Regions from separate parts of the Streptomyces sp. NPDC046870 genome, predicted to be linked through region 4. Evidence: riboswitches for the same ligand, from Rfam matches in the RefSeq annotation. Region 4 holds a riboswitch; each other region holds the start of a gene.

The links. Region 4 has a riboswitch for cyclic di-AMP ahead of AB0946_RS18580 (C40 family peptidase). Riboswitches for the same ligand answer to the same signal wherever they lie in the genome.
Positions count from the first base shown of each region.
Region 1: it holds a riboswitch for cyclic di-AMP, as region 4 does, so the genes downstream of both, AB0946_RS34010 (M23 family metallopeptidase) here and AB0946_RS18580 (C40 family peptidase) in region 4, are expected to answer to the same signal.
Region 2: it holds a riboswitch for cyclic di-AMP, as region 4 does, so the genes downstream of both, AB0946_RS08190 (transglycosylase SLT domain-containing protein) here and AB0946_RS18580 (C40 family peptidase) in region 4, are expected to answer to the same signal.
Region 3: it holds a riboswitch for cyclic di-AMP, as region 4 does, so the genes downstream of both, AB0946_RS29250 (M23 family metallopeptidase) here and AB0946_RS18580 (C40 family peptidase) in region 4, are expected to answer to the same signal.

Region 1 is NZ_JBEYXM010000024.1:97,945-100,135, reverse strand. Features, by position in the region: gene AB0946_RS34010 (M23 family metallopeptidase) at 1-807, opposite strand, end outside; cyclic di-AMP (ydaO/yuaA leader) riboswitch at 819-984, opposite strand; gene AB0946_RS34005 (PP2C family protein-serine/threonine phosphatase) at 1,227-2,191, opposite strand, start outside.
Region 2 is NZ_JBEYXM010000002.1:815,048-817,238, forward strand. Features, by position in the region: gene AB0946_RS08185 (polyprenyl synthetase family protein) at 1-140, opposite strand, end outside; cyclic di-AMP (ydaO/yuaA leader) riboswitch at 685-866, shown strand; gene AB0946_RS08190 (transglycosylase SLT domain-containing protein) at 872-1,360, shown strand; gene AB0946_RS08195 (HAD family hydrolase) at 1,424-2,191, opposite strand, start outside.
Region 3 is NZ_JBEYXM010000017.1:82,744-84,934, forward strand. Features, by position in the region: gene AB0946_RS29245 (GntR family transcriptional regulator) at 1-358, opposite strand, end outside; gene AB0946_RS29250 (M23 family metallopeptidase) at 555-1,310, opposite strand; cyclic di-AMP (ydaO/yuaA leader) riboswitch at 1,323-1,483, opposite strand; gene AB0946_RS29255 (pitrilysin family protein) at 1,719-2,191, opposite strand, start outside.
Region 4 is NZ_JBEYXM010000007.1:234,183-236,373, reverse strand. Features, by position in the region: gene AB0946_RS18580 (C40 family peptidase) at 467-940, opposite strand; cyclic di-AMP (ydaO/yuaA leader) riboswitch at 944-1,174, opposite strand; gene AB0946_RS18575 (hypothetical protein) at 1,517-1,822, opposite strand; gene AB0946_RS18570 (ATP-dependent Clp protease proteolytic subunit) at 1,830-2,191, opposite strand, start outside.

The sequences.
Region 1 (2,191 bases), on a different contig from region 4:
GTAGGAGCCGGCCCAGCCCGCCTCGGTGATCGTGCCGCTGTGCACGGCCTTGATCAGGGTGCCGGTGGGGGCGGCGAAGTCGAGGCCGGTGTGGTAGCCGGAGGACCACATCCCGCCGGCCTGGCCGAAGGTCGAGGTGATCGTGTACGAGGAGGTGGGCAGCGTGTACTGCTCGGCCAGCTTGGCCAGCCGCTCTTCCTCGGCCTTCTTCGCGGCGGCGGCCTCCGCCTTCTCCTTGGCCGCGGCGGCCTGGGCGGCGGCCTTCTGCTCGGCCTGGGCGGCGGCGTCGGCGCTCTGCTTCTCGGCGGCGGCGACCGCGGCGGCCGTGGCCCTGCTCTCGGCCTGGCCCTGCTGCTGCTCGGCCTGGGCCATGATCCGGTTGCGCAGCGCCTCGCCCGCGTCGGCACTGTCCTCGCCGGCGGCCGTGGTCACGCCGACGGTGCTCAGCGTGGCCGTGGCGGCCTCGGCCGGGTGGGCGTCGGCCGAGTCGTCGTGGAAGAGGGAGCCGACCGAGGGCAGGTCCGGCAGGGAGATCGAGACCGGCGGCTTGCCGGTGTTGGCGCTGGCCATGCCGCCCGCGCCGACGGCGGCCATGACGCCGACGCCCAGGACGGTGGAGCTGCGCGCGAAGCCGCCGCGCTGCTTGGCGACGCGATGCCGGCCGCGCACCGGGGCGACGGACTCCTCGGTGGGGTTCCACTCCTCCCAGGGGCCCTCCTCGGCGCGGTAGGCGCCGTACCCGAAGGTCTCGGGCTCGCGCTGTGCCGGTATGAACGGGGCTTCTGGGGCAGGCCGGTTGGACGCCACGCGGGCGTACTCCTTTCCTTCCTTTCGCCTACCGGGTTAGCTGACGGGTTCGGAGCAGGAAGGTCTCCTACGCGCGTATACCGGTCGTGGACTCCGCGAGTTCACGACGGCATTCGCGTGATTCACCCCAGGGTGGTGGTTCCCCGGCTCCCTTGCGGGATTCGGCGCGTGCGCACGGAGCCGCCTCTTGTGACGGCTGTGACGACCGCGCTGCGTTATCGAACGTTAATAGACCCGACAGTCACTTTCCAAGCCGTTCGGCTTGATCATTCGCGTCTTCACCAGCGGAGCTATCGGCCACTACCCCGTCAAAAGGGGCGAGTTGACCGAGCATCGGACTCGTTCAGCAGTCACTTTCGGTTTTGATGGTGACTCAGACGTTATGCGCACGGCGGTCGTCCGGTCACCTGCGGTGACGGTCAGGGGCGCCGCACGGCGAGCAGCGCCATGTCGTCGGCCATGCCGCCCCCGGAGTGCCGGCGCGCCTCCTCGGCGAGCCGGCCGACCAGTGCGGCCGGGCCGGCGAAGGTGCGTCCGGCGAGCCGCCGTTCGGGGTCGTAGAACCGGCCGTGGGCGTCCCGCGCCTCGGACAGGCCGTCGGTGAAGAACAGCAGGGTCGCGCCGCTCGGGAAGGCGGTCTCGGTGGCGCGGTCCGGCCACATGCCGAGGTCGCCCATGCCGAGCGGCAGCGCGGGCTCGGCCGGGGCCAGGGTCCGCAGGGTGCCGTCGGCGTGCAGCAGCAGCGGCGGCGGATGGCCGCGGTTGACGATCCGTACGGCGCCGTCGCCGTGCGGGAGTTCGGCGAGCACCGCGGTGGTGAACCCCTCGAAGGCGTCGATCCCGTCGCGCCGGGTGCCCTCGCGGGCCAGCGCCCGCTCCAGCCGCTCGGCGACCGCCTCCAGCGTGGCCTCCTGCTCGGCCGCCTCCCGGAACGCGCCGATCACCACGGCCACCGCGGCGACGGCGCCCATGCCCTTGCCGCGCACGTCCCCGACGACCAGCCGGACGCCGTAGGGGCTGTCCTGTACGGCGTACAGGTCGCCGCCGATGAACGCGTCCTGCCGTGCCGCCTCGTAGCAGGCGGCGATCTCGTAGCCGCCGATCCGCTCGTCCGGTTCCGGCAGGACGGCCCGCTGGGCGGCCTCGGCGATCTCGCGGGCGGAGGCGAGCCGCCGGTCGCCCCGGCGGACCACCCGGTTGATGGCGACGGCCAGCAGGGCGACTGTCGCGACGGTGACCACGTCGGTGAGGGTGCCCACGGTGGGATGGGCCCCGGCGTCGGTGTGCACGGCGTAGGCGGCGGCGAGGGAGACGAGACCGGTCAGGACGGTGGTGCGCAGCGAGGACAGGGGCGCGGCGACCAGCGGCGCCGCGGTGAAGAACG
Region 2 (2,191 bases), on a different contig from region 4:
TGCGCCGCCTCCGTGATGAAGGGGACCTCGCTCTTGGTGGCTTCGAGCAAGCCTTCCTCGACAGCCGCCAATCCGGCCTGGACATCGGCTTCCAGAGCCTGGTCCCGCACGCTCAGCCCGAACGGCCCGACGACGGTCACGAGGGGTCTCCTGTCTGCTGGTGTCTGCTGGCGGTTACACGGTTTGTCGATAGGTCGCTGCCATCACTCAAGTCAGCGTATCCGGTCCTCTTTCGATCACCGATAGCGCCCACCGGTCCAGCCCGGGCGATACCGGATCATGACCGGCATGGTTTTGATCACACAGTGTGAGCGGATTTTTATCCATATAAGAGTAATCCGGACACTCCACCCTCGCCTCGGCGGCGACGCCCCGCACACGCCGGGTTCCACCATCACCCCGACTTCAGGTGCGAATCCCCTTATTCCCTCATGTCCGATTTAAAAGTGTTTGTTATTTCGTGAGTTGGGTCACGTGCCCGACGGGGCCGCCGGGCACGCCCGACCCTCGCGCACCCCTTGCCGTATCGGCGAGTTGAGGATTGGCAACCGCAAAGGATCAAGTACCTCATACGGCGTCGATCAAGGTCAAATCGCACGTTGTATGAATCCGGGCCTTGTTCCCGACATGTGCTCTCGCATACGTTCCGGGCCGTCGGGCGGACGCCGAATCCTGCCGCCGCCCGCATACCCATCGACGAACTCATTCGTACGGCAGGAGCGGGGGACCCAGGTAAGCCGCCGGTCCGGAACGGCACACGCCGCGCCGGGACGGCTAGGGGTGAAGCCATGCCTCCGTCAGGAGCACGGCAGGGCGCCTCCCCGCCCGAACCCGACAGCTCACCTCGCAGGCGTCGGAGAGGAACGCCCCCATGTCTGCTGTCGCCCAGCCCCGCCGTACCCGGAACAGCCGCCTCGTCCGCGCGCTCACCGCCGTCGGCACCGGTGCCGCCGTCCTCGCCCTGCCGCTCATCGGCGCGGCGGACGCCTCCGCGGCCCCCAGCACCACCACCACGGCCGCCACCACCCCCGCCGGCTACCCGAACAACCTCGACGGCTGGATCCGCGAGTCGCTGGCGATCATGGCCGAGAAGCACATCCCGGGCACCTACAACGGCATCCACCGCAACATCATCCGCGAGTCCTCCGGCAACCCGAAGGCCATCAACCTCTGGGACTCCAACGCCGCCAAGGGCATCCCGTCCAAGGGACTGCTCCAGGTCATCGACCCGACGTTCAACGCGTACCACGTGGCCGGAACGTCCTTCGACATCTACGACCCGGTCGCCAACATCACCGCCGCCTGCAACTACGCGGCCGCGCGGTACGGGTCCATCGACAACGTGTTCGGCGCGTACTGACCGGCACCGGCGGTCCGGCCGGGCGCCGGCCGACGACCTGACCGGGCGCTGCCGGTGTCCCCGTCAGCCGGTCGGGAAGAGTCGTTCGAGGACGACGGCGACGCCGTCGTCCTCGTTCGACAGGGTGATCTCGTCGGCCACCGCCTTCAGCTCCGGGTGGGCGCCGGCCATGGCGACACCGCGCCCGGCCCAGTCGAACATCGGGATGTCGTTGGGCATGTCGCCGAACGCGAGGGCCCGTTCGGCGGCGATCCCGAGCCGTTCCGCGGCCCGCGCCAGCCCGGTCGCCTTCGTCACCCCGCACGGCTGGAGCTCCACCGTGCCGGGCCCCGACATCGTGACCGACGCGAGCGAGCCCACCGCCGCCCGGGCCACGGCCGCCAACTCGTCGTCGGACAGGGTGGCGTGCCGCAGCAGCACCTTGCTGATGGGCGCGCACCACAGGTCGTCCCGCCGGCCGACCCGCACCGCGGGCAGTGTCGGGTGGGGCATCCGGTAACCGGGCTCGATGAGCGTGAGCCCGTCCACGCCGTCCTGGTCGACCGCCGCGTAGACCTCCCCCACCTCCGCCTCGATCTTGCCGAGCGCCGTCTCGGCCAGCTCCCGGTCCAGCCGGACGGACCACAACAGACGGTCGGTCGCGGCGTCGTAGACCTGGGCCCCCTGCCCGCACACCGCGAGCCCGGCACCGCCGAGGTCCGCGAGCAGCGGCCGCACCCGCGGGGCCGGGCGGCCCGTCACCACCAGGTGCCGGGCACCGGCCCGCGCCACCCGCGCGAGCGCGGCGAGGGACCGGTCCGAGACGGTGTCGTCGCCGCGCAGCAGCGTCCC
Region 3 (2,191 bases), on a different contig from region 4:
TGCTGCCCCTGCGGGCCCGCTCCTGGCCCAGCCGGACCAGACCGCGCAGCACCTTCAGATGCGCCTCCGTACGCCGCTGGGCGGCCCGGGCGGCGCCCAGCGGCTCCAGCAGCGTCCGCATCTCCAGCAGGTCGGCGGCCTCCTGCTCGGTCGGCTCGGCCACGCACGCGCCCGCGTGCCGGCGCGTCACCACGAAGCCCTCGGCCTCCAGGGTGCGCAGGGCCTCGCGCACGGGGACGCGTGAGACGCCGTAGCGGCGGGCCAGGACTTCCTCGGTGAGGCGGCTGCCGCGCTCGTGGACACCCGCGACGATGTCGTCCCGGATGGCCGTGCACACCGAGTGCGCCGGAATACGCATGACCGACCTCCGCCTTAATCCCCGTGAAACGTCGACGATGGACGTGTGTTCCGTGACTCTATTCCAATGAGCCGGAATTTCCGACGGCGGGCCCTAATCCATGGCTATTTTTTGGACAGCGGTCCGGCGGCCACCGGTAAAAAGGCGAAAGCCCCGGCTCGGTGAGCCGGGGCCTCGGACAGCCGTGCGGTCGGCGTCAGACGTTCACGCCGTGCTTGCGGAGGTAGGCGACGGGGTCGACGTCCGAGCCGTACTCGGGGGTCGTGCGCGCCTCGAAGTGCAGGTGCGGGCCCGTGACGTGGCCCGTGGCCCCGGACAGGCCGATCTGCTGGCCCGGGACGACCTTCTGGCCCACCGTGACCGCGATGGACGACAGGTGGCCGTACTGGGTGTACATGCCGTCGGCCATGCGGATCACGACCTGGTTGCCGTACGCGCCGCCCCAGCCGGCGGAGACCACCGTGCCGGAGCCCACCGCGTGGACGGCCGTGCCGCTGGCCGCGTGGAAGTCGATGCCGGTGTGCGCACCGGAGCTCCACAGGGAGCTGCTCGCCTGGTAGGCGGTGGAGACGTAGGAGTGCGCGATCGGGGCGACGAAGGTGTTCAGCCGCTTGCGCTCGGCCTCACGGGCGGCCCGGACCTTCTCGGCGCGGATCCTCTGCGCCCGCTCGGCCGCCGCCTTGGCCGCGGCCTCCTCGGCCGCCTTCTGCTCGGCGGCCTGCTGCTGCGCGGCGGCCTGCGCGTCGATCTCGTCGGCGACGCCCTCGGACGCGGCGACGACCGGGGTGAGGCCGGTCTGCTCCGCGGTGTTCTCGGCGGCGAGCGCCGGGGAGCCGGCGAGGGTGCCGATCACACCGGTGGTGGTGAGGGCCGCGACGCCGGCCGCCTGGGCGGTGGTCCGCTTGACCCGGCCGGGCTTGCGGTGCTTCCCGGTGGCGCACATGAACGCCATGAAGTGGCTGGTCCTTTCCTTCCCTCTCGCCTACCGGGTTAGCTGACGGGTTCGGAGCAGGAAGGTCTCCTACGGGCCTCCTCGCACTCGCGCGGACGCCCGATTCACCCCAGGGACGGTGGGTCCCCGGCTCCCCTGGCTCGCGCCGTACGGGGACTCGGCGATGACTGTCCGGTGCCGCGGGTGCGGCGCACTGCCTGACGAACAGCCCGGACGAAGCTACGCAAGCACGTTGTCAATCCTCAAACGCATCCCGGCTTTTGTAGCGCATCCCACAGGGCAGACAGGCAACCTCCGCCCCAAAACGGGCATCTGAGGAAGGGAGTGGAACACCGTGGGGCCCTGACGACCCGTAGGTCACCAGGGCCCCACGCGCGCGTGCCGTCGTCCGGCCGCCGCGGTGGCCGTCTACTCGGCCGCCACCACGGTCACTTCACCGATGCCCAGCGCCTCCACCGGCGCCTTGATCTGCGACGCGTCACCGACGAGGACGGTCACCAGGCGGTCCACCGGGAAGGCGTTCACGACGGCCGCGGTGGCCTCCACCGTGCCCGTGGCCGCCAACTGCTGGTACAGCGTCGCCTGGAAGTCGTCGGGCAGGTGCTGCTCGACCTGGTCGGCCAGCGTGCCGGCGACGGCCGCCGCGGTCTCGTACTTCAGCGGCGCCACACCGACCAGGTTCTGCACGGCGACGTCCCGCTCGGCGTCGGTCAGGCCGTCCGCCGCGACCGTGCGCAGCACCTTCCACAGGTCGTCCAGCGCCGGGCCGGTGTTGGGGGTGTCCACGGAGCCGCTGATGGCGAGCATCGCGGCGCCCGTGCCGTCCGGCGCGGACCGAAGGACCTGCCCGAAGGCGCGCACGCCGTAGGTGTAGCCCTTCT
Region 4 (2,191 bases):
TCTGCGGGCCGGCGTCGGGGCGGAGCCGTAGTACTCGCCGCCGCGGCGGTGCCGGGCGGCTGGCGGGGCGTGCCGTGGGCGCGAGGCGGCGCCTGCGCGCCCCAGCTTGGCGTCTCGTTACCGGGACGCATCGGTGGCCCGCCCGGGCGTCGGCGCGGTCTGCGGGCCGGCGTCGCGGGTGGAGCCTCGCTGAGGGCAGCCCTGGCAGTGCGCGGCGTCGCGCCCGGTCTGGCCGGTGGCGGGGCGTGCCGTGGGCGCGAGGCGGCGCCTGGGAGCCCCAGCCCGACGTCACTTCCCCGGAACCCTGCGGCAGCCACCCGGGCGCCGGGCGGCGTCGCGGTTCCGGGGTCTCACCCGTGGCTCGCTCAGGCGGCCCGCCCAGGCGCCCCGCGTCCGTGGGGTGCGGGCGGGCGCCGGGGCGGCGTCGGCGGCCCTGCTGCTGGAGCCGCTGCTGGTCCGAGGCGGGTCAGCTCACCCGGCCGTACCAGACGCTCTTCGTCCAGATCCTCTCGAGCTTCACCACGTCCCCGGTCTTCGGGGCGTGCCAGATCTTGCCGTGACCCGCGTAGATGCCGACGTGGTAGACGTACGAACCCGAGTGGAAGAAGACCAGGTCGCCCGCCTTGCGGCTCCTGGAGGAGATGTGGTGCGTCTTGTTGTACTGCTGGGCGGCCGTGCGCGGCAGCTTCTTGCCGGCCTTCTTGTAGGAGTAGAGCGTCAGCCCCGAGCAGTCGAACCGGCGCGGGCCGGTGGCTCCCCACGCGTAGGGGGCGCCCTTCTTGGAGGCCGCGACCTTGAGTGCTTTCGTCGCCATCGTCGCGGCGGAGGCGTCGGTGGCGAGGCCGGGCACCGCGATCGAGCCGCCCACGGCGGCGAGGGTCAGAGCCGAGGCCGTGCCAGCCCGGGCCATCAGCGACGGGACACGATTGAGCGCAGTCATGCGCAACCCTTCGTCAGCCGCCTGTGAAGGATGACCTGTCGGATTCGGGCTGGCGAAGTTGCCCGGCCGTGTTGCCACGGCTTCACCCCAAGGGTCGCCCGGAGCCGACGACCGTCCGTGTCGTACGGACGAACATCTGTTCCGGCGACCCGCCTTGCTTGGGTCCTCCACTCCTGCCGATCCACTCCGTCGACCGGTCATCCGGGCGGCGGCAGGACTCGGCGTCCGCCCGGATCGCCCCGCCGCGGTGGCGGGGGCTTGTCGTCAGACACGGATCTTGGCTCACGATCGTCGGAAAATCCCAACGGAATCGGGGATTTGTGGTGTTACTCACCACTCACCCGTTCGGGTGGACACTGCCCTGTTCGAGCCTCCGTCAGATCCCGGACGTAGCCCCCGACCTGGGGCGATGCGCCTCCCGGCGGCCGACGCGACGGCGCTTGGCGCAACTCGGGAGGCCCGGAAAGCGATCTGGAAGTACACCGGTCGGCGGTACGTCGTTCGGACCGTTTCAAGTCCCGTCCGGACGAAGCGTGTCGACGCACGGGGCCGGCCGGGCCGGGCGGGGCGTCCCCCTCAGCCGGCGCCGTCCGGCGGGAGCGCGACGCGAGCGGCCCGGCGCTCGCCGTCCAGCACCCGCAACGCCCGTGCCAGCGTGTCCCCGTGCAGCTCCGTCTCACCCCGTTGGTGCATCAGCGCGAGCGCGTCCCGCAGCTCCGCCGCCTTGCGCACCAGCGCCTGGGCGGCGCGCAGCCCGCGGTAGGTGTCCCCGGGCCGGGCCGGGTTGATGCGGCCCAGCAGGTCGACCGCCTCCAGGTAACGGTCGATCAACTCGCCCTCGGCGCGGGTCAGCGCGGGAAGGGGCGGGAGGTCCGGCAGCATGGGCGGCTCACCTCGCGTCCGGTGCGCCGGGCGTGCCCCGGCGGCTCGGCACGATGCCGTCCACCAGACCGTAGGCGACCGCCCCGGCGGCGTCCAGGATCAGGTCGCGCTCCAGATCCTCGTGGACCTGCCCGGCCGTGCGCCCCGTGTGCCGCGTCAGCATCTCCGCGAGCGTCGCGCGGATGCGGGTCAGCTCCTCCGCCTGGATGAGCAGGTCGCTGGGCTGTCCGCGCACCGGCTCGGGCAGCGCGGGCTGCTCGATCACCATGCGGGCGCCGGGCAGCGCGAACCTCTTGCCCGGGGTGCCGGCCGCGACCAGCACCGCGGCCGAGGCGGAGGCCTGGCCCAGGCAGTAGGTCGCCACGTCAC